Regions from separate parts of the Ruegeria sp. H6 genome, predicted to be linked through region 2. Evidence: riboswitches for the same ligand, from Rfam matches in the RefSeq annotation. Region 2 holds a riboswitch; each other region holds the start of a gene.
The links. A riboswitch is a leader RNA that binds a small molecule or an ion and turns the genes downstream of it on or off. The one in region 2 is predicted to bind cobalamin.
Positions count from the first base shown of each region.

Region 1: linked by a shared signal. The riboswitch ahead of ACR0AG_RS11525 (energy-coupling factor ABC transporter permease) and the one ahead of ACR0AG_RS21465 (hypothetical protein) in region 2 are both predicted to bind cobalamin.
Region 3: linked by a shared signal. The riboswitch ahead of ACR0AG_RS04545 (DUF1636 family protein) and the one ahead of ACR0AG_RS21465 (hypothetical protein) in region 2 are both predicted to bind cobalamin.
Region 4: linked by a shared signal. The riboswitch ahead of ACR0AG_RS11975 (ABC transporter ATP-binding protein) and the one ahead of ACR0AG_RS21465 (hypothetical protein) in region 2 are both predicted to bind cobalamin.

Region 1 is NZ_JBQFOA010000005.1:148,576-154,351, reverse strand. Features, by position in the region: gene infB (translation initiation factor IF-2) at 1-1,961, shown strand, start outside; cobalamin riboswitch at 2,197-2,389, shown strand; gene ACR0AG_RS11525 (energy-coupling factor ABC transporter permease) at 2,437-3,114, shown strand; gene ACR0AG_RS11520 (alpha/beta hydrolase) at 3,267-4,094, opposite strand; gene ACR0AG_RS11515 (tryptophan 2,3-dioxygenase) at 4,098-4,979, opposite strand; gene tdh (L-threonine 3-dehydrogenase) at 5,043-5,776, opposite strand, start outside.
Region 2 is NZ_JBQFOA010000021.1:975-6,750, reverse strand. Features, by position in the region: gene nudC (NAD(+) diphosphatase) at 1-272, opposite strand, end outside; gene ACR0AG_RS21480 (bifunctional 2',3'-cyclic-nucleotide 2'-phosphodiesterase/3'-nucleotidase) at 428-2,320, shown strand; RNA gene ffs (signal recognition particle sRNA small type) at 2,360-2,458, shown strand; gene ACR0AG_RS21470 (alpha/beta hydrolase family protein) at 2,474-3,367, opposite strand; cobalamin riboswitch at 3,466-3,684, shown strand; gene ACR0AG_RS21465 (hypothetical protein) at 3,774-4,181, shown strand; gene ACR0AG_RS21460 (protein-tyrosine phosphatase family protein) at 4,182-4,685, opposite strand; gene ACR0AG_RS21455 (DNA polymerase III subunit gamma/tau) at 4,857-5,776, shown strand, end outside.
Region 3 is NZ_JBQFOA010000001.1:944,579-950,354, reverse strand. Features, by position in the region: gene ACR0AG_RS04560 (hypothetical protein) at 1-437, opposite strand, end outside; gene ACR0AG_RS04555 (glycosyltransferase family 2 protein) at 640-1,611, opposite strand; gene ACR0AG_RS04550 (NAD(P)-dependent oxidoreductase) at 1,759-2,748, opposite strand; cobalamin riboswitch at 2,860-3,063, shown strand; gene ACR0AG_RS04545 (DUF1636 family protein) at 3,151-3,531, shown strand; gene cobW (cobalamin biosynthesis protein CobW) at 3,528-4,583, shown strand; gene cobN (cobaltochelatase subunit CobN) at 4,587-5,776, shown strand, end outside.
Region 4 is NZ_JBQFOA010000005.1:230,947-236,722, forward strand. Features, by position in the region: gene amaB (L-piperidine-6-carboxylate dehydrogenase) at 1-1,057, opposite strand, end outside; gene ACR0AG_RS11970 (saccharopine dehydrogenase family protein) at 1,076-2,182, opposite strand; cobalamin riboswitch at 2,382-2,590, shown strand; gene ACR0AG_RS11975 (ABC transporter ATP-binding protein) at 2,693-3,529, shown strand; gene ACR0AG_RS11980 (ABC transporter substrate-binding protein) at 3,526-4,473, shown strand; gene ACR0AG_RS11985 (FecCD family ABC transporter permease) at 4,475-5,488, shown strand; gene ACR0AG_RS11990 (helix-turn-helix domain-containing protein) at 5,692-5,776, opposite strand, start outside.

The DNA.
Region 1 (5,776 bases), on a different contig from region 2:
CCCCGCGCAAGCAGGACCGCGAACGTGAGCAGCGTGGCCGTGGTAAAGGTCGGGATGATAATCGCCGTTCCGGCAAACTGACACTGGGTCAGGCCACCGGTGGCGAAGGCAACCGCCAACGCTCAATGGCTGCGATGAAGCGCAAGCAAGAGCGTGCGCGTCAGAAGGCCATGGGCGGCACGGTCGAGCGGGAAAAGGTGATCCGCGACGTTCAGCTGCCCGAGGCGATCATGGTCTCGGAACTGGCCAACCGTATGGCCGAGCGTGTGGCTGACGTTGTAAAATCGCTGATGCAGATGGGCATGATGGTCACGCAAAACCAGACCATCGACGCCGACACCGCCGAGCTGATCATCGAGGAATTCGGCCACAAGGTGACCCGCGTCTCCGATTCGGATGTTGAAGACGTCATCAAAGAGGTCGAAGACAGCGAAGACGATCTGAAACCGCGTCCGCCGGTCATCACCATCATGGGTCACGTTGACCACGGCAAAACCTCGCTGCTGGATGCCATCCGCGACGCGCGCGTTGTGGCCGGTGAGGCCGGAGGGATCACTCAGCATATCGGCGCCTATCAGGTCAAAACCGATGGTGGCACCACGCTGACCTTCCTGGATACTCCGGGCCACGCGGCGTTTACGTCGATGCGCTCGCGCGGGGCTCAGGTCACGGATATCGTGGTTCTGGTTGTGGCCGCCGATGACGCGGTGATGCCGCAGACGATTGAGGCGATCAACCACGCCAAGGCCGCCGACGTGCCGATGATTGTGGCGATCAACAAGGTCGACAAGCCCGATGCTAACCCGGACAAGGTGCGCACCGACCTGCTGCAGCACGAAGTGATCGTCGAGAAGATGTCGGGTGAGGTTCAGGACGTCGAAGTCTCTGCCATCACCGGTCAGGGTCTGGACGAGCTGCTGGAAGCCATCGCGTTGCAAGCCGAGATTCTTGAACTGAAAGCCAACCCCGACCGCGCCGCCCAAGGTGCCGTGATCGAGGCGCAGCTGGATGTGGGCCGCGGCCCTGTGGCCACCGTTCTGGTTCAGAACGGCACGCTGCGTCAGGGCGATATCTTCGTTGTGGGTGAGCAATACGGTAAGGTCCGTGCGCTGATCAATGACAAGGGCGACCGCGTCAAAGAGGCTGGCCCCTCGGTTCCGGTCGAGGTGCTGGGTCTCAACGGCACGCCCGAAGCGGGCGACGTTCTGAACGTCACCGAGACCGAAGCGCAGGCCCGTGAGATTGCTGCCTATCGTGAGCAAGCCGCCAAGGACAAACGCGCCGCCGCCGGTGCCGCGACCACCCTTGAGCAGCTGATGCAGAAGGCCAAGGAAGACGAAAACGTCACCGAGTTGCCGATTCTGATGAAAGCAGACGTGCAGGGTTCCGCCGAAGCCATCGTCCAGGCGATGGAAAAGATCGGCAACGACGAGGTGCGCGTGCGCGTGCTGCACTCGGGCGTTGGTGCGATTACCGAAACGGATGTCGGCCTCGCCGAAGCCTCTGGTGCACCGATCTTTGGCTTTAACGTCCGTGCCAACGCATCGGCGCGGAACACGGCGAACCAGAAAGGTGTGGAGATCCGGTACTACTCGGTGATCTATGACCTTGTGGACGACGTGAAAGCCGCCGCGTCCGGCCTGCTGAGCGCAGAGATCCGCGAAAAGTTCATCGGTTACGCCGAGATCAAAGAGGTCTTCAAGGTCACCGGCGTTGGCAAGGTTGCTGGCTGTCTGGTTACCGAAGGCGTCGCTCGTCGCTCCGCTGGCGTCCGCCTGCTGCGCGACAACGTGGTGATCCACGAAGGCACACTGAAAACGCTCAAACGCTTCAAGGACGAAGTGGCCGAGGTTCAGTCGGGTCAGGAATGCGGTATGGCCTTCGAAAACTACGACGACATCCGCCCCGCCGACGTGATCGAAATCTTCGAACGCGAAGAGGTCACCCGGACGCTGGATTGATCCAGGTTTGAAGTGAAACAGATAGCGGCGACCCCTTGGGTCGCCGTTTTTCTTTGCCCTGCAGGAAGTTCCACGATCCCAATGACAAACGCGGTTGGTTTAATTGTTGTCCGGCCTCAAGAGGAAAGTGACCGAAGGTCAACTTTGCGGACAATGTGTGAATTCGCCGCGCGTGTGCAAACGTCTGCTTTATTGGATTCAAGGTCGTATTCGGTTGACCAGTTCTCATACTAGATGTCTATGCTTGAAAAGCGGTGGTCGGTCGCATTGTGACCGGCTGAAAAGGGAACGGGGTGAGAAACCTCGGCTGCCCCTGCAACTGTAAGCGGCAAGCAAGCCCGAAACTGCACCACTGACACATGTGTTGGGAAGGTCCGGGGGCGCGTTGAACCGCGAGCCAGGAGACCTGCCGCCAACGCAACCGCCGAGATTTCGGCACCAGATGCCGTCAGGAAGGACGGCAAGGAGACTTGATATGCACATTGAACCCGGCGTCGTTGATGGCGCGAAAATGGTCCTCGCCTATGGCACGGCGGCTGCCGCAGGCGGCTACTCACTGAAACTCGTTGCCCACGACCTTAAGTCACATTCAGTCATTTCATTCGGACTGCGCAGCGTTCTTGCGGTCGCTGCTGTGTTCCTCTTCTTCGAATTGTTTCCGCATTTCGCAGTTGGCATTTCGGAGGTTCACTTCATCCTTGGAACAACTATTCTCCTTCTACTAGGAGCTGGTCCGGCTGCGGTCGGCTTGGCTGGCGGGCTGCTTATTCAGGGTGCTTTGTTCGCCCCGAGCGACATGCCGATGTTCTTTGTCAACGTCACCACATTGCTTTTCCCGCTGTTCGTCATTGATGCATTGGCGAAGCGCATCATCCCAGAGCAGAAAGCCTACGTCGATTGCAGCTACAGCGAAGTCCTTAAGCTGTCATTTGCTTATCAAGGTGGTGTTATTGCGTGGGTGGCGTTTTGGGCATTCTACGGTCAGGGCTTTGGTGCCGAGAACATGTCCGCAGTAGCAAGTTTCGGTACGGCCTATCTGCTAGTAGTCGTGGTTGAACCGATTGCTGACTTGGCGGTCCTGGCGGGTGCAAAACTTCTTCGCGATACCAAACAGAGCGAATTGTTCACTCAACGGTTGTTCAATCCTGCGTAAACAACAGTTGCCAACGGCGGCCTCAAATCTGGGACCGCCAATCTTTGCCACGACTCAACTCTGCATTCAGAGCCGACGTTGGCTGCGGAACAGCACTTTGGTAGCTATGGGCTCATAGCGGACATTCGTGACGCCGCAGTAGATGCAATTGCCTATTTCGATCCCGCCAAAAACGTCCCCGCATGCATAACAATGTCGAAATGCTGCATCCCCTTCTGCAGATCGAAATTCACCGAATGCCCGGCCTTGCGAAGCAATTCTGCATAGCCTCGGCTTTGGCGGATGAATTCGGGTGTGTCACGTTCGGCCACGGTCACGCGATAACGGGGGCCGGGGCGGGGGAGATGCAGGTTTGGCGACAGGTCGTGCACCTCAACCGGGGTCAGTTGCAGCGGGTCATTCACCGGCGTGAGGCTGATCGGCTCCAGATCATAAATCCCGCTGATCAGGATCACGTCGCGCACACGAAGGCCTGCACGGGCCAGGGCATCGGCTGAGGTTGCCATGACCATGCTGGCCAGATGGGCGCCGGCGCTGTGGCCCGATAACGTAATGCGCGACGGATCAAAGCCCAGGTTGAACGCATTTGCCGCCAGCCACAGCAGTGCATTGCGGCATTCCTCGACCATGTCCCCGATCCGGGCGTCGGGGGCGAGCGTGTAGTTGAGGGTCGCAAAGGATTGCTCGGCCTCGATCAGCGCAGGGGCCATCATAGCAGACTCGCGCTGGCTGAGCGCCTGCCAATAGCCGCCATGGATGAACACATGCAGCGGCGCGCCTGTGCCTTTGGCCGGGAAAAAGTCCAGAACCTGCGACGGAGCATCTCCGTAAGAAAGGTTCTCCCGACACTCCAACTGCGCTCGGTTTTGCGCGCTGAGCGCCGCCCAGCTTTCGACATAGGGTGTGAGATCACCGCCGATCATTGATGAGGGCGCATATTCCTGATCCAGCTCTTCCTGCGTGAAACCCCGGTACAACATCGCTCACTCCTGATCGGCATACATCAATTCGGTCCGCACGTCGTAGAGATCATGAAAGAACCTCAGATCCAAGGCCTTGCGCAGGAAGGACACGCCGCTGGAGCCACCTGTGCCGGGCTGGTTGCCGATCACCCGCTCGACCGCGGTGACATGATCAAAGCGCCAGCGCTGAAACAGGGATTCCACATCCATCAGCTTTTCGGCCAGTGCGTAGAGATCCCAGTGTTTGCCGGTGTCGCGGAACACCTGTACCCATAGTTTCACCACGCGGGGATCGCCGGAATAGGGCTGAGCATAATCCCGGTCCAGCAGGTCCGCTGGCACGTCAAACCCCTGACGCGCCATCATGTGCAGCACCTCGTCGTATAGCGATGGCTTGCTCAGCGCCGCCTGCAGCATCTCGATGACCTCCGGGTCGTGTTCGTGCACTTTCAGGGTCGAGGCATCCTTGTTGCCCAGGATGAACTCGATCTGCCGATAGCCATAGCTTTGAAAGCCCGAAGAACTGCCCAACGCCTGCCGGAACGTCATGTAGTCTGCGGGCGTCATGGTCAGCAGGGTTTCCCACGCTGCTATCAACTGTCGCTGGATGGCCTTGATCCGGTCAAGGTTCTTCATCGCCGGTCCGAATTCGTCTTGTTGCAGAAAGCGACGCACCTCGACCAGCTGATGATGCATCAGTTTCAGCCACAACTCGCTGACCTGATGGATGATGATGAACAGCATCTCATCGGGTTGCGCGGGGTCCTGAAAGGTCTTTTGCAGGTTCAGCAGGGTTTTGAGCTGTAGAAAATCGCCATAGCTCTTGCGGTGGGTTTCCGCGAAATCGGTGACCAGTGTGTCCTCGATCCCGCGTTCCAGAAACCGGTCGTCCTTGTCACTCATTTGCTCCTCCAAACGCCTGAGTTTTCCCCTGTTTAGGGGCAAACCCAGACGCTTTCCAGAGCGTTACGTCCAATCCAGAACAACCTTGCCGGACTGGCCGGATTTCATCGCCGCGAAGCCTTGGGCAAAGTCGTCGACGCCGAACCGGTGGGTAATGACGCGGCTCACATCCAGGCCGTTTTGCAACATGGCGATCATCTTGTACCAGGTTTCGAACATCTCGCGCCCATAGACGCCTTTGATGGTGATGGCCTTGAACACGATGCGCGACCAGTCGACCGGGGACTTCCCGGGGGGAATGCCAAGCAGGGCAATCTTGCCACCCATCACCAGCGCTTCGACCATCTGATCCAGCGCCGCCTGAGAGCCTGACATTTCCAGCCCAACGTCGAACCCTTGCTGCATTCCGAGGTCAGCAATGACATCCTGCAAGTCTTGCTTGCTGACATCCACCGTGCGCAGGGACGGTACCACATGTTCGGCCAGTTTCAGGCGGTCGGGGTTGATATCCGTGATCACCACATGCCGCGCCCCCGCATGGCGCGCGACCGCGGCTGCCATAATGCCAATGGGTCCGGCACCTGTGATCAGAACATCCTCGCCCAGCAGATCGAAGCTCAGCGCCGTGTGAACGGCGTTGCCCAGCGGGTCCAGAATGGCCCCGATCTCGTCCGGCACATCATCGGGCAGGGGGACCACGTTGAAGGCCGGTAGTTTCAGGTATTGGGCAAACGCGCCCTGTTCATTGACGCCAATGCCGCGCGTTCCGGGGTCCAGGTGAAACTTGCCCGCGCGGC
Region 2 (5,776 bases):
GCGAATAATGGGTCACCTGCGTCGGTCCGACCCAGAAACAACGGGGTTTCGATTATGCCGCCCGGACCGTTCTGCAAAAGGTCATGCGTCATCGGGATCAGCGCCAATTGGTCTAGCGCCTCGCCCTGAACCAACAGCTTGCCGCGCCAAAGAATAAGGGAACGGGCATTGGGATCCTGTAGCGCTTGTTTCAGGCGATCGGCGTCACCTCGGATATGGGCGGCTCGATCCAGGCCAGAGCCGCCAAAGGTTACATGTTCTGCGCGTATCATTCTTCTTTTCCCCGGATCATCGGACCGAGGGCTGCCATGTCTTTTGGTTCAGCGCAACGGGAAACAGTCAGAAACACAAAGACGCGACTGCGGGGAATTTTGCAAACGGGCAGCAATTGCGCTCGTACCGCTTTTGAGCGAAAAGCAAATAGCTAATGCAGTCAGAAGAAGATCAAGTGAACACCCCGCGTTATTTTTCAACAGGTTCCGACACGCGTTCAACGGCCCGAATTCGGATTTTGGCAACTTCTGATCTGCACATGCACTTGACGTCATTCGACTATTACGGTGACCGAGACGACCCCAGAATAGGACTGACCCGCACCGCAACCCTGATCCGCCAAGCGCGTGAGAAGGCCGAAAGCGAAGATGCACTGGTTCTACTGTTTGACAATGGCGACGCCTTGCAAGGCGGACCGATGGGAGAATGGGCATCGGAAAACCTCGATCATCCTCACCCGCTGGTGGCGGCCTTTACGGCGCTGGGTTACGACGCGGTTGGACTGGGCAACCATGATTTCGGGTTTGGCCTGCCTTTTTTGGATGCTGTGGTGGGACAAGCCCCCTATCCGGTCCTGTGCAGCAACGCGCATTGTGTAACCGGCGCACAATCATGGTGCCGCCACGCGGTTCTGAAACGCCAGTTGGTCTGCCGTGGGGTTTCGGCTCCGATCCAGATCGGCGTCTTCTCTGTCTTGCCGCCACAGACCGAGTTATGGGAGGCCCATCTGATCGCAGGCAAGGTCCGAACAACGGATATCCTGACCTCTGCGCGGGACGAAGCCAGCGCCTTGCGTCAACAAGGTTGCGATTTGGTGATCGCGCTGGCCCATACGGGCCTTGGGCAAACTGAAGCTGAAAAGGGGCTGGAAAATGCCGCTGTTCCGCTGGCCGCCCTGCCCGACATTGATGTTGTCATTGCAGGCCACACGCATCTGACGCTACCCGGTCAAGCCCATGAAAATCTGGCGCACGTGGATCATGTCAAAGGATTGATCCACGGCACGCCAACCGTCATGCCCGGCTGGGCGGGGGCGTATCTGGGCGTTGTCGACCTGGAACTGCGGCGCGAGACTGCCGGTTGGAAGATCGTTGCGACGGAAACCTGCGCTCAGCCCATCGCGCCTGCGGCATCCGTGCCTGAAGATCCCGAAGTGACGGAGATTGTGGCCAAAGGTCATGCGGCGACGCGAGTGCTGATGGGCCGGCCTATTGCCCGCATCAAAGACCCGATACACAGCTATTTCTCATATTGTGCCGAAGACAGGGGAATGGCCCTTGTGGCCGCAGCGCAGGTGGCCGCATTGCGACCAATGGTAACCGGGCCGCTTGCGGACCTGCCGATTCTTTCTGCAACAGCGCCGTGCAAGTTCGGCGGGCGCGCCGGGCCGGATTACTATTCGGATGTCCCGGCCGGAGATATCTCTCTGCGTCATCTGGCGGATATGCATGTGTTTCCCAACACGCTCTGCGCTGTACTGGCAACAGGCGCGCAGATCAGGGATTGGCTGGACATGTCGGCCGGGATTTATAACCAGATCGTGCCGCATGTTACGTCCGATCTGATCGATCCTACACGCACCGGGCATAATTTCGATGCCATCTATGGCCTCACTTATGAAATCGACCTGTCGCAACCCGCCCGGTTCGACGCGCTTGGCCGCGTGATCAATCCTGATCACTCGCGCATACGCAACCTGACCTACAACGCCCGGCAAGTGACTGCAGATCAAAGGTTTCTTGTGGCGATGAACAACTATCGGGCCAATGGCGGTGGGCATTTCCCCATAGCGCAACAGGCGCAAACCCTGGACCTGCCAATGCTGAACATCCGGGACCAGCTGAGCGATTATATCACCGCCCACGCAAGCGACCTGCAACCCGATCAGTTGCGGCCACCGTTTTCATTTACCCCGCTCGGTGGTGAGCAGGCGATATTGCGCACAGGTCCCAAAGCCCGTCGGTTCCTGACCGAACTGGCTGAGTTTGCGCCCCAGGATCTGGGCCTCGACAAGGACGGATTCCTGCAGGTTCAGCTCAGCTTGTGACCGCTTGCCATTTCCGGGCCACGCGCCTATATCACTCTGCGAGAGGTTGGCGCGGGCGAGCGCCTCGCCAACCTGGTCAGGTCCGGAAGGAAGCAGCCACAACGAGCCCCGCTTGGGTCGATGTCCAACCTCTCACCTCGATTTCCCCACTGTTCAGGCGATCAAACGCGGCCAGATGGCTGAATTGCGCCGTGCGAATGCTCCGATATGGCCTAACGTCTGCAACCCATGCTCTTGCGGATCAATCAGATGCCGCCGCGCGCCGGGGCCAAACAGCTCCGCCAGGCGCCAAACGGCCTGCGGCGGAACCATCTCATCATCGGCAAAGGTGATCAGATCAACCGATCCGGCGGTATCGGACCACGTCACTTCCGGCAGTTCGCTCCCGATCTCGGGCACATAGTTCAGCGGGTTGGTGCACCATCTGCGCCATTGCCAATAGACCCGGGCAGGCAAATCCTGGCCAAAGCCCACCGCCCTTCCCGGCAGATACCCCAGCGCCCGTGTCAGAACCGGAACGTGGCCATACCAGAACAATGCGGCCAACGCGCGACAAGGCCAGGGGTGGTCGGACAGCGTCACCAATCCGGAACACACGCAAATCAACCGGTCGATCTGTGCAACATCCGGCTGGATCGGTCCCAGCATACCGCCAATTGAATGCCCGATCGTCCACTGCTGCGCCATTGGATACCGGCGGCGCATTTCGGCCCGCGCCGCAGGCATATCCACCAAGGCCCAATCAGACATCGTGACGGTGGCATCCCGCATTCGATCGGTCAGCGAATGCCCAAATCCGCTGTAATCATAGGTCAGGCAGGCGATCCCCCGGTCCCGCGCCAGCCATTGAGCGAAATGCTTATAATAGTCGCGCGGCACGCCGGTCGCACTGTTCAGAACCACTACAGTTTCGGGCTCGACCAGCGGACGATACAACCGCGCGGACAGGGTGGCTGATCCGGACGGAAACCAAAAGTCTTCGACCTCGACTTGGCGCTGGGTGTCCAGCATCTGATCCCCCGACGCAATCTGAACCAAACAGTTCACTTTCTTCAATCGGCACGGATTGAACCGCAGAGTCAAGAACCCCAGCAGATGACCTCGCGTCGACCCACGGCCCGGACTTGACTCGAGGCCCTGCAACCCGCTAGCGATGAGGCGATGGTTCCCGCACCCAATCCGGGTCGGGATGAAAAGGGAACACGGTACGGTTCTGCTCGGACATTCCGGCACAACCAAATCCGCGACTGCCCCCGCAACTGTAGGCGGAGAGCAATGCCGAAACACCACTGGCCGCAAGGCTGGGAAGGTCGGCAACGCAGCGACCCGCAAGTCAGGAGACCTGCCATCAGAGACTGTAACCGAAACTCGGGCGGGGCGCCTGGGCAGGGTCTGATCGCACCGCGCGATTTTCCCCGATCCAAATCCCCGCTCACTGCGCGGAGGGCGCGACGTGATCTGGAAGACAAAGACGCACCAATTCTCGGCAACAATCTGCCAACGGACCGGCAAAACATGTCCCGCACTGGCTCAGGTGGCCCGTGCTCTGGCCACTTCGATAACCGAGGCCGCCCCGGCCACCAGCTCTGATTTCGAAATCGAAGGCAGCAGCGAACTGAGGTTCTGCGCCCACGGCTGCACCGCTCGGTTCCGGGCGCGGGCCGATGAAATCAGAGTATTCTGTGGCACTGATCCGGTTATCGAAACATCAAAGCTGGACGATTACGCTGATCTGTTGTTTGGCACCGAAGCACGCGCCATCCCGGTAGATTTCCTGCCCAAACCCCCGCTTGCGATGCTCGAAGCACTGGCCCTGTCACAAGATGCGCCGATGACGGCCGAGTGCCGTCCGACAACCTGATTATTCAGCGACCAAAGCGCCCGCTGGAACGGTGGCCCACTGCATCTGTTCGTCGGTTTCCACGGCGCAAGGGCGCAGGGCGCGCAGCCTCTCCAGCGCGGCGTCAGGATGCTCACCGCATTCCACCATCAGGCGCAGAACGGCCATGCCGGACCGGCCGCAACCGCCTTTGCAATGGATCAGAACGCGCCCGCCGCCAGACAGGGCGTGGCGCGCCGCAGCGCTGGCCTCCGCCCAGCGCGCATTCACCTCGGCGCAGGGTGTGCCGTAGTCTTCGACCGGCAGATGAACCCATCGGCATGCCCGGCTGCGCACGTCAGCGCCAAAATCCCGGGCCCCGTCCAGAATCATCTCGACCTCGGTGGCCATCGACAGAATCAGACCCGGCTTCCATCCCGCTACTGCATCCAGATCACTCGGATAGTTGCCACCACGCCCCGGCATCGATGTCAGCGCAAGCGTTCCGCCGCCAACCTGAAGCGCGTGAATAACGATCTCAGACATTCTACGTTCCCCCCGAAACGTTGATCAGAAAATCTATGTGCCATTCTATAAGCGCCGGATACTAACCCCACAGCCAGACATTCCAAAACAAAAATCGTGGCAACCGCCTGTGGACGCGGACAGCGGCGGTCACTACGCTGTGGCGACGTCCCGAATCCGACCCGAGCAGACATGACCGAACAGACCAGCCCCGCCTATCAGGTTCTCGCCCGCAAATACCGCCCCGAGACCTTTGCCGACCTCGTTGGACAGGACGCGATGGTGCGCACGCTGAAAAACGCGTTCGAGGCCGATCGCATCGCGCAGGCTTTTGTCATGACCGGCATCCGGGGCACTGGCAAAACCACAACCGCCCGGATCATCGCCAAGGGGATGAACTGCATCGGGCCTGATGGCAATGGCGGACCCACAACCGAACCTTGCGGTGTTTGCGAACACTGCACCGCCATCATGGAAGGCCGCCATGTCGACGTGATGGAAATGGACGCCGCCAGCCGCACCGGTGTGAACGACATTCGCGAGATCATCGACAGCGTCCGCTATCGCGCCGCCAGCGCTCGCTACAAGATCTATATCATCGACGAGGTCCACATGCTATCGACCAGCGCGTTCAACGCGCTGCTCAAGACGCTTGAGGAACCGCCCGAACATGTGAAGTTCATCTTTGCCACGACCGAGATTCGCAAGGTTCCGGTCACCGTTCTGTCCCGCTGCCAGCGGTTCGACCTGCGCCGGATCGAACCCGAGGATATGATCGGCCTCTTGCGCAAGATCGCCGATGCGGAAGGCGCGCAGATCGCCGAGGATGCACTGGCGTTGATCACCCGCGCAGCCGAAGGTTCGGCCCGCGACGCGACATCATTGCTGGATCAGGCGATTTCGCATGGCGCCGGAGAAACCAGCGCGGATCAAGTGCGTGCAATGCTGGGTCTTGCAGATCGCGGCCGTGTTCTGGACCTGATGGACATGATCCTGCGCGGCGATGCGGCCGGTGCTCTGACCGAACTGAGCGCGCAATATGCCGAAGGGGCCGATCCGCTGGCCGTGCTGCGCGATCTGGCCGAGATCACCCATTGGGTCTCGGTCGTGAA
Region 3 (5,776 bases), on a different contig from region 2:
CGCCCATGGGCCAGATTTTCAGCATGCAAACGCGCCAGCGCGCGCCCGGCCTCGCGGCAAGCGGTGGCCTTTTCAGACACGCTCAGCGTTCTGTCCTGATAGATTTTTGTCAGGCTGGGCCCGGCATCTTCCAGCGCGATGAAATCGTCACCTTCGGCCACCATCGCGGGCACAGGCACACCGCGCCGCCACAGAAATTCCCGCGCCGCGCGGTCGCGTGCAAACGCCTTTTCCGGGGCTCCTTTGACCAACCACAGGCCCGCCGAGAACCGCTCGACCCGTTTTATCCAGACCACAGACCCTTGCCGGGTCTGAACCCGCGAGACGCGTTGGTCGGTTGCATGCACCGTATTTTCAACCATGAGGCGTATTTCCAGTTCCACCTCGCTACAAAAGAAATCCTGATCAAATGCCATGCAAAGGATGTAGGTACGCACAGCCCAATTGACCAGACCCTTGGGATTTATTGGCAAATTCGCGCGATGTTCCTAGGTGCGCGCTGATTGGCAGGATTTTCACAGCTTCAAGCGCGTCAGAGGCTACAACCTTCGGCGCATCGATCCCGCAGACCAGATTTGGCGTTTTCTTGAACACCCAAGCACAACCTTTACAATATGGCTTCGCTAAATTCAGGTCTGATCAATCTTGCGGGTCATCGGTTCGCACGGGCCTCTGCATCTCGGTTATCAGATCGTCCCAATCTGATCGCTGCCGAAGGTCTCGCGCCTTCTCGCGGTGCCAATCACACGCCTGTGCGTGGAGCTTTCCCAGTTCGGGGTCAGCCATCATCTGCGCCTTGACCTGATGCATCGCAGGCATGTGTTTCAGGATCGAGCGGTCCTCGACATGGTTATGGTTCATCACGCGCCAGTAATCGATGCCCTGATCTTTGTGCACGTGATTGGTACGCCCCCTGTCCCGCTTGATCAGAAAACTGTCTGAACTGCGAACGGCATAATGATTGATACGGGCATAAGTATGTCGGAACCCCGACCACGCCCGCCATCTGACCTCGTGCGCCGGGTACAGGTTTCCACCCGCATCTCGCCAAAGCACGCCATCGTAAGGCGCATCCGGAAACGGTGCATGTTCGGGATCAATTCGGGGGCGATGCGCGCGGAGGCGATTGAATTTGCCATTGTTGCGGAATAGCGTCTTAAAGCCGTTGGCCCGTTCATGCGGAACGCGATCCTCGGGCGAGGCCCGCAGAAAAACCTCGGTCACCGGGCGATCCACGAATTCCTGCATTCCCGCCTGGCCAAACATGCGCCAACAGATCGAAATCGCATCAGCCTCGCCACTGGCCTCGACGAGGCTGCGGATGTCGCCCCCAGGCAGATGAAGGTTGATGTATTCGTCAACGTCCAGGCTCATGATCCAGTCAGAGGTCAAATAGCTGGGATGCTGGCGCGCCTGTGTGAAAGCCCGCCCTTGCGGCGTTTTCAACAGGCCATCATTGGGTTGGTGATGGGCCCAACCAAGTTCCTGAAGGCGGCGACCGATTGCATCGGTTCCGTCCTCGCAATCATTGGTGTAGATCAGGATATCGTCAAAACCGATCGCACGATGGTAAGCCACCCAGTCAATCATGAATGGCCCTTCGTTTTTCATTGTAGTTACAATGAGAAAGGTCTCATCCGTCATCTACCGGTCTCGTGCCTGCGTGCTGAAAGCTATCCCTTTGCTGTTTAGAGGACCGGTGCGCCCTTGTCCAACCGGTATGCGCCCCATTCGGGCGCATGGCTTTGGCCTTTTTTGCTACACAACCGCGCGATTTCCGGGAACAACTTCGTAACCCGGCTCTTCGGGTTCATCATCTGTCATTTCCGGTGGAAAACCGGGCGCGCGGATATCCAGACCTGTCGCTTCTTCCAGGCGTTTGATGATGTTGGGCGACAGCTCGCGTTCGCCAAACCGGGCGATGCCGTCCTCGAAAATCTTGATCATCAGCGGATTGATTTCAAGCGGCACGCCGGCACGGTCGGCCACGTCCTGAAACAGGCCAATGTCTTTCTTGACCAGATCCATCGTGAACGAGATATCGCGCGACCCGTTCAATATGACCTGACTTTCCGTCTCGTGCACAAAGGACGTACCTGACGAGATCCTGATGGCCTCATACGTCGTGTTCAGGTCCATCCCTGCGGCTTTGGCCGTCACCAGCGCTTCGGCACAGGTGATCAGGTTCGCGGTGGCCAGATAGTTGGTCATCACTTTCAGAACCGAGGCCGAGCCCAATTCGCCCGTATGCAGGATACGCCGCCCCATCTTGGTCAGAAATGGCAATATCCTTTCAAACGTTGCCCGATCACAGCCCGCAAAGATCGAGATATTGCCGGTGGCCGCGCGATGGCATCCGCCCGACACGGGGCAATCGACGGCTGCGCCGCCCCGTTCTATGACCATGGCACCCAGACGTTTGACCTCGGCCTCGTCAGTGGTCGACATCTCCATCCAGATCTTGCCCGGCCTGACCTCGACCAGCATCTCTTGCATGACCGCGTCCGAGGCGGCAGGTGATGGCAGGCAGGTGATGACAGCATCACAATCGCGCATCAGCTGCGCGGGGCTTTCAGCCGCTTTGGCACCTTTTTCGACAAATTCGGCGACCAATTCCGCGTTCAGATCGTGGACCGTCAGATCGATTCCGTTGCGCAGCAGAGATCCCGACAGCTTGCCGCCGACATTTCCCAATCCGATGAATCCTACTTTCATGTCACGCAACTCCCTATTCGCGCTTTTGGTCATGGCAGCATGTGCGGTGCAGGTATTCATGCCGCCTAGCGACGCTGTCAGGTCGCTTTTCACCCTACCGCTGCCCAAGGGGTCGTATCGCGCTTGACAAGTCGCCTGCGCGTGCCGCATGTCCCTTCTGTTGGTGTCTGTGAGAGCAGATGAAAAGGGAATGCGTCAGCGGGTTTTCCGTCAAACGCAGCCGCCCCCGCGACCGTGAACGGAGAGGGTGCCCAAAGCCACTGGCGCAAGCCGGGAAGGCGGGACATCCGACAGGGTTATACCCTGACATCCTCAAGCCGGGAGACCTGCCAACACCCGAAACTGAAACCGGACGGGGTGTTCCGGTGTTGGGTCCATGTCAATGCGTGGCCCGCATGAAACCCCGTCCCCCGAAACCTATTGGGGGGATGAGAGATGACCGACGTAACTCCGGTCGAATTGCTGGTTTGTACCACCTGTCGCCGTGGACTACCTGTCGAGGATGACGCCGAACGGCCCGGAACCCTACTGCACAAAGCGCTTGAGCAGGCGGACCTGCCACAAGGGATCACACTGAAAGCAGTGGAATGCCTGTCGAACTGTGATGAGGGCTGCTCGATCGTGCTGCGCGGCGGACCAGATCGCTGGACCTTTGTCTACGAGCACCTCAACGAATCCGACCATGTCGAAACCATCGTTGAAGGCGCGACCAAATACCTCGCCACCGAGGACGGTCTGGTCAAATGGCGCGAACGCCCCGAACATTTCCGCAAAAACTGTGCGGCCCGCATTCCCCCGATTGGAGCCCTGAAATGAGCAACTTGGAAAAACTCCCCGTTACTGTGATCACCGGCTTTCTGGGCTCGGGCAAGACCACACTGGTGCGCCACCTGATGCAGAACCCGCAGGGCAAGCGTCTGGCCGTAGTGGTCAACGAGTTCGGCGATGTGGGTGTAGATGGTGATATCCTGAAATCCTGCGCCATCCCGGATTGCCCGGCGGAAAACATCATGGAACTGGCCAATGGCTGCATCTGCTGCACCGTGGCCGATGATTTCATCCCCACGATTGAGGCACTGATGGCGCTGGAGCCGCGCCCTGATCACATCCTGATCGAAACCTCCGGCCTCGCGCTGCCCAAACCGCTGCTGAAAGCGTTCGACTGGCCGGATATCCGGTCAAAGATCACCGTGGATGGCGTGATCGCTCTGGCCGACGCCGAGGCTGTGGCCGCCGGTCGTTTTGCGCCGAATGTGGCGGCGGTGGACGCCCAGCGTCTGGCAGATGACTCGATTGACCACGAAACGCCCCTGTCCGAAGTGTTCGAGGATCAGATTTCCTGCGCCGATATCATCCTGCTGACCAAGCCCGATCTGGCCGGTCCCGAAGGTGTTGCCAAGGCACGAGAGGTCATCGCCGCCGAGGCTCCGCGCCCCCTGCCCGTGGTCGAGGTTGCCGAAGGCGCGGTTGACGTGCGCGTCGTGCTGGGGCTTGAGGCTGCCGCCGAAGACGACATGGACGCGCGTCCCAGCCACCACGATGGTCATGATGATCACGAACACGACGATTTCGAAAGCATCATCGTCGAGTTGCCGGAACAGACCGATCCTGCCGCGCTGGTGGCCAAAATCGAACGTCTGGCCAATGAGCTGAACATCCTGCGCGTCAAGGGGTACGCCGCTGTTCAGGGCAAGCCGATGCGCCTACTGGTGCAGGCCGTGGGTGCCCGCGTGCGCCATCAATACGACCGACCATGGGAGCCCGGCGAAGATCGCCGCTCGCGCCTGGTCGTCATCGCCGAACATGACGACATCAAAGAGGCTGAAATCCGCGATTTCCTTGCAGGCGTGACCGAGCCCGCCGAGTAAGTCATGCACGTTGTCTTCCGCGAAAGCCATGGGTTAGAGGAAACCGAGACCCCCACCGATCTGGGCCAAAGCCCGGCGGATCTGGTGGTGCTGTCCTTTTCCGACAGCGACCTTGGCGCTTTCGCGGCGGGCTGGCATCGTGGCGGCGGGGCCGAAGGGCGGATGCCGACCCTGCGGCTGGCCAATCTGACGGCGCTGAAACATCCTTTGTCTGTCGACACTTATGTCGAACAGACGCTGGAGGGGGCCAAGGGCATCCTGATCCGCCTGATCGGCGGGGTGCCGTACTGGTCCTACGGGTTGCAGCAGGTTCTGGCGCTGGCACAGGCCAAGGGAATCGCGCTGGCCGTCCTGCCCGCCGACGGGCGTGAAGATACGCGGCTGGACGACTATTCCACCCTACCCGTCTCGACCCTGCGGCGGCTGGCGCATTTGTGTGACACGGGTGGAGAGGTCGCGGCACAGGCCGCTCTGGCGCAGATGGCGCTGGCGGCGGGGCTCTATGCCGGGCCGGTGATGGGGGCCAAGACGATCCCGGAATGCGGCGCGTGGTGCCCCGACCGGGGCGTGATTCCGGCGGATGCCGCCTTTGCAGGCGCTGCGCACCGTATCCTCGTGACCTTCTACCGGGCCTATCTGACTTCTGCCGACACCGCGCCCGTTGCGGCGCTGATCCGCAGGTTGCGGGAACGCGGCTTTGATGCGGTTGGCCTGTTTGCCCCCTCGCTCAAAGCCCCCGCCGCCGCCGACTGGCTGCGCGAGACCATCACCGCGCTGGCCCCATCGGCGATTGTCAACGCCACCTCGTTCTCGGGCAAGGGCGCGTCGGGCACCTCGCCCCTGGATGCTGCCAACGTGCCGGTGTTTCAGGTCGCCCTCGCCACCTCGCGCCGCAAAGCCTGGGCCGAGGCCGAACGCGGCCTGTCCCCCGCCGACCTTGCCATGCATGTGGTGCTGCCCGAGGTGGACGGGCGGATCAACGCGGGCATAGTCTCGTTCAAGGAACCGAGCAAACGCGATCCCCATCTGGAATATTCCCGCTTTGCCCACCGCCCCGAGGCCGAGCGGATCGAGGCCGTCATCGACCGCGTCTCTGGTTGGCTGAGCCTGCGCGATACACCGAAGGCCGAACAGATCCCGGCGCTGGTTCTGTCCACCTATCCCGGCAAGGATTGGCAAATGGCCCATGCCGT
Region 4 (5,776 bases), on a different contig from region 2:
ATACCTCTCCGCCTTCGGCCTCTGCCGCTTTCAGTGCCGCTGTCATCGCCTGGCCTGACGCTTCGTCGACCAGTGGCCCGATCAGCGTGCCTTCGGCCATTGGATCGCCTATGGGCAGACCCGCATAGGCTTTCTTGAGGCGCGCAACCAGGTCTTCGCGGATCGAGTTGTGGACGATTAGCCGCCGCAAAGTGGTGCAGCGCTGACCCGCAGTTCCGACCGCCGAGAAGACGATGGCCCGCACCGCCATTTCCAGATCAGCCGAGGGGCCAACGATCATCGCGTTGTTGCCCCCCAGTTCCAGAATGCACTTGCCGAACCGTTCGGCAACAACCGGTGCCACTGCGCGGCCCATACGTGTGGACCCGGTGGCGGAAATCACCGGTACATCCGGGCTGGACACCAGCGCCTTGCCGATATCTGCACCACCGATGATAGTCTGCAAAAGATTTTCCGGCGCCTCGCCGAACCGGGCCAGCGCCCGTTCAAAGATCTTCTGGCAGGCCATGGCGGTCAGCGGCGTCTTTTCCGACGGCTTCCAGATCACCGAATCGCCGCAGACCAGCGCCAAAGCCGCGTTCCACGACCAGACCGCCACAGGGAAGTTGAAGGCCGAGATCACGCCAACCGGCCCTGCCGGATGCCAGGTTTCCATCATCCGGTGGCCGGGGCGTTCGGAGGCGATGGTCAGACCATAAAGCTGACGCGAAAGGCCCACGGCAAAATCGCAGATGTCGATCATCTCTTGCACCTCGCCCAGGCCTTCGGACGTGATCTTGCCCGCCTCCCAGCTGACAAGCGCGCCCAGATCGTCTTTGGCCGCGCGCAATTCTTCGCCCAACAGGCGGATCAACTCGCCCCTGTGCGGGGCGGGCACAACGCGCCAGGCTTTGAACGCGGCTTGGGCCTTGCCGATGATGGTGTCCATCTCGGCCAAAGGTGTTTCGTGCACATCCGCCAGCACGCGCCCGTCAATCGGAGAGGTCACCCGCAACGTGCCACCGGTCAAAGCGTCGGTTGTCAGGTCCATATTTGCCAGTGTTGTCTCAGCAGTCATCACAACGTCTTTCATCTCTCACGCCGCCTTGTGTTGTTCGGTTACATCGCCCGCCCGGTAAAGGCGGCCAAATTCGGTGTTCAGGAAATCCGCAAGCCTCACCTGTTCTTGCCGCACGAACCCTTGCGATGGCAGCGCGCCGGTGCGCATCAGGTCAACCACACCCAGCACGCCTGCCGCGGTCGTGACCTGAATTGCGCTCCAGACCTGACCGTCGATAGTGCGGGCAAAGGATTTGTTGATCAGGGATTTCTCGCGCAGCGCACCGTTGATGGTGCCGCGCGCCGTGCAATAGACCAGAACAACGTCCTGATCCGTGCGCGGCAGGGCGTTCTCGAAGATTTCCTTCAGCAGATCGCGGCGGCGTTCCAGCCCCAGATCGTTCAGCAACAAACGCAGGATATCGCGGTGGCCCGGGTAGCGGATCGACCGATAGGACACATCCCGCGCCTTGCCATCCAGCGTTTCCGGCAATGTGCCCAACCCGCCCGATGTATTGAAGCATTCATATTCGACACCGTCATGGCCGATCAGCTCATAATCCTCCAACGGGGCGGTTTTGACCCGCTCGCCGTTCACAATGGCATCGCAGGGATTACAATATTCATTGATCAACCCATCGGTCGACCATGTCAGGTTGTATTTCAGCGCATTGGTCGGATAGAGCGGCAACGCACCGACCCGCATGTGCAAGCTGTCGATCTCGTCGAACTCATCAGCCAGGGCCGCGCCCGCGATACCCACGAACCCTGGCGCAAGCCCACATTGCGGCATGAACGCGGTGGCGCTGTCCTGTGCCAAGTCGCGGACCGCATTTGTTGCGGCGACATCTTCGGTCAGATCAAAGTAATGGGCCCCAACCGCGCGCGCCGCTTTGGCAATCGCTGGTGTTAAAAAGAAGGGCGCGGCGGAAATCACGGCGTCAAACCCTGCCAACCCTTTTTCCAACGCAGCGTCATCGCCCGCATTGATCTGACGGGTGGCCACACCCATGCCGTTCAGAATCGACAGCGCCGCCAGATCGTTGTCGGCCACCGTCACCGAATAATGAGGGGATGTTTTCAACAGCGTCGCGATCATCTGGCCGATCTTGCCAGCCCCAACCACGCAAATGTTCCAGCTCATGCAATGCCTCCAAATTCTGTTTCTTTTGAGTATGGGGTGCGATTTGTTCGGATCGCAGTGGTAATCTTGACGAATTAACCAAATATTTCATCATAATGACGGAAATTGCGTCATTTCATCGAAATTCAACCAACAGTCCAGGCCGTATTGATTGCCACGCTGCTTGATAAAATTTCTATTGACCCATGCCGCTATGTCAGGCACTCCAACCGGTGATGGTTCCCCGATTTGCACTCTGGGGATGAAAAGGGAACACGGTGCGGTGGGCCAAAACACCTCCAAGTCCGTGACTGCCCCCGCAACTGTAAGCGGTGAGCGACGCCAACAACCACTGGTCACAATTGGCCGGGAAGGATGGCCAAGCAATGATCCGCAAGTCAGGAGACCTGCCATCACCTGTTCAACCAACCCGGGGCGGGGCGTCCTGGAAGGAGGCTTTGATGGCACGCATCGAACGTGTTTACATTTTCGGCACCTTCCGCCCACGCTTGGCAGCAAGCAGAGCGGTTCATGCCACACGACATTGATCCCGACACTCAAAAGACCGACCCTGCCTTTCTGATCGCGCGCGGCCTGGAATATTACGCGCTGAACGGGGATGTTCTGTTGCAGGGCGCGTCATTCGAACTGCAGGAAGGCGCGATTCTGGCCATCGCCGGGCCAAACGGCGCCGGGAAAACCACGCTTTTGAACCTTTTGTGCGGTGCCGCCGACCTTGCACTTGGCGATGTCATCGTCGACGGGCGCAGCCTGAGATCCATGTCTGCAAAGGACCGTGCCCGCGTCATCGCGGTTGTGGGCCAGCAGGAACTTCCCGATGGTCGATTGCTGTTGCGTGACTATGTGGCGCTGGGTCAGATCCCGATCTGGGCGGATCGATCGGCCGAGGAGCACGCCGCCGAACTGACCAGAATTCTCAGGATGACCGGTCTTGAGACCCTGGCCAACAAACAGATTTCCATCCTGTCGGGTGGCGAACGTCAGCGCGCGCATATCGCGCGGGCCCTGGCACAGAACCCATCTCTGCTGTTTCTGGACGAGCCGACAAACCATCTGGACCCGGACGCCAAAGGGCGCATGCTGTCTTTGGTGGCCGATCTGGGCATCACCGTTGTGATGATCGTCCACGACCTTGTCATGATCCCTGAATTTGCCACCCATGTGGCCCTGATGAAATCCAGCCGTCTGACCAGTTTTGGTCCGGTGGCCGAGGTTCTGACACCCGAAACGGTGCGCGAGACCTTTGACGTCGACTACCTGTGCTTTCACCACGAAGGCCGGATGATCCCGGCGCTGGATATCCGAAGAACATCCAAACCCAACGAATCCAAGGAGTTTTCCATATGAAACCAATCTGGTCCGCGATGCTGGCCTCGGCCATCGCTGGCAGTGCTGCCGCACACGAAGTCACCGTCGACAATTGCGGCGAACCGCTGGTCTTTGAAGCCCAGCCCGAGCGTCTGGTCGTGCACGACATGAATATGACCGACATGGCCTTTGCGTTGGGCCTTCAGGACAAGATTGTGGGCCTGACTGGCATCACGGGCTGGTACAAGACCAGCGCCGATTTCGATACCCTGCGCGGCGACATCCCCGAGCTGGCACCCAAATATCCGACCGTCGAAAACCTTGTTGCGGTTGAGGCCGACATGTTCTTTGCCGGGTGGTACTATGGCATGAAGCCCGGTGGCGACGTCACGCCCGACACGCTGGCGCCCTTCGGTATCAAAACGATGATCCTGACGGAAAGCTGTGTGCATCTGGACAAGGACCGCCCCGAGGCCAGCATGGACCTGCTGTTTGACGATGTGCTGCGTCTGGGCAAGGTCATGCATGTCGAGGATAAGGCCGAAGCGCTGGTGTCTGGCTGGAAAGACCAGCTGTCCGCCATCGAGACCAAAACAGCCGATCTGGCAAAACCCCGCGTCTTCCTGCTGGACGGTCCCGCAGACGCGCCCTTTACGGCGGGCAAGTTCGCCATTCCCGACGCGATGATCGCTGCGGCAGGCGGCCAGAACGTGACCCATGACATGGATACAAGCTGGGGCCGCACCTCGTGGGAGGCGGTTGCAGCCTCGAACCCCGAATTCCTTGTTCTGCTGGATTATCAGACCGGAAACGGGGCCGAGGATACGTTCAGGTTCCTGCAGGAACACCCGGTGATGTCACAAACGGATGCGGTCAAGAACGAACGCTGGATCGGCCTGCGTTACGAAGAGCTGACACCGGGCCCGGCAAATATCGAGGCAATCTCGAAAATGGTTGAAGCCATGCATCCGGGCCTCAACTGATATGGGCCGAATGGGCCTTGTCTTTGTGCTGGGGGCGGTTGTTCTGACCGCCCTTTTGCTGGTGTCTACCGCCTACGGCACCACAGCCATTCCGGCCCGCGACGTGTTGGACGCGGTGTTTCTGGGTACGGGCCTGACCGACGGGGACATGTCCCCTTTGCACCGCATCGTATTTGACCTGCGCCTGCCACGCGCCTTGTTTGCTGCCGTGATCGGGGCGGGTTTGGGCGTTGTCGGGGTGGTTTTGCAAACCACCACACGCAACGATCTGGCCGATCCCTTTCTTTTTGGCCTCTCGTCCGGGGCGGCGGCGGGCGCAGTATTTGTCATCACGGTGACCGGCGACATTCTGGGGTTCTGGACCCTGCCGCTGGCGGCGTTTTGCGGCGGTCTGATTGCCTCGGGCATTGTTCTGGCGCTTGTTCATTTTCTGCGCACCAGCGCACCTGAAAAACTGATCCTGGCCGGTCTTGCAGTGTCGTTCCTGTTTTCCGCCATCACCAATTACCTGATCTTTGCAGGCGACAGCCGCGCCGCGCATTCCGTGATCTTCTGGATGCTGGGCGGGCTTGGCCTGGCCCGGTGGGAGACCTTCCCGCTGGTTTGCGCCGGCCTGATCCTGATCCTCAGTTTCGCCCTCTACCGCAACCGCTGGCTGGATGCCCTGCTGACCGGGGACCTGACGGCCTCGACCCTTGGCGTCCCGGTTCAGGGGCTGAGGTTCAGCATGTTCTTCGCCGCAGCACTTGCCACAGCCGTTTTTGTATCCGTGGCAGGCGTTATCGGCTTTGTCGGCCTGATGGTCCCCCATATCGCCCGCGGCATCGTTGGGCCCCTGCACGGACGTTTGCTGCCCACTGCGGCACTGGTCGGAGCCGGATTGCTGACAGGATCGGATATCCTCAGCCGCCTTCTGCTGTCGCCACAAGAACTGCCCGTCGGCATTGTCACCACATCCGTCGGCTCGGCCTTCGTGTTCCTGCTGCTGTTCAGAACCGCCAGGGCGCAACGGTAAGCCCAGAGCATCTTCTTTGAGATTTTCTTGGGTTATGCAGGAGATGGAGATTGTCCGCTGCAGCTCCATCAGGACAAATCATTCAGCCTAGAAACGGGCATTTGTGGCAAGCTGCATACTATTCGAACAGGTACTTTTTCCCGAGCTCCGCGCTGATTTTCAGGAAGCCAATCCCGTTGGCCAAATCTGAGACCATTCTTTGGCTATTCCAACGACACCCACAGAACTTTGGCATCTTCCTCGCTGGTTGAAACGCATCCGTGACCCATTCCGCTGTCATAGTATAGC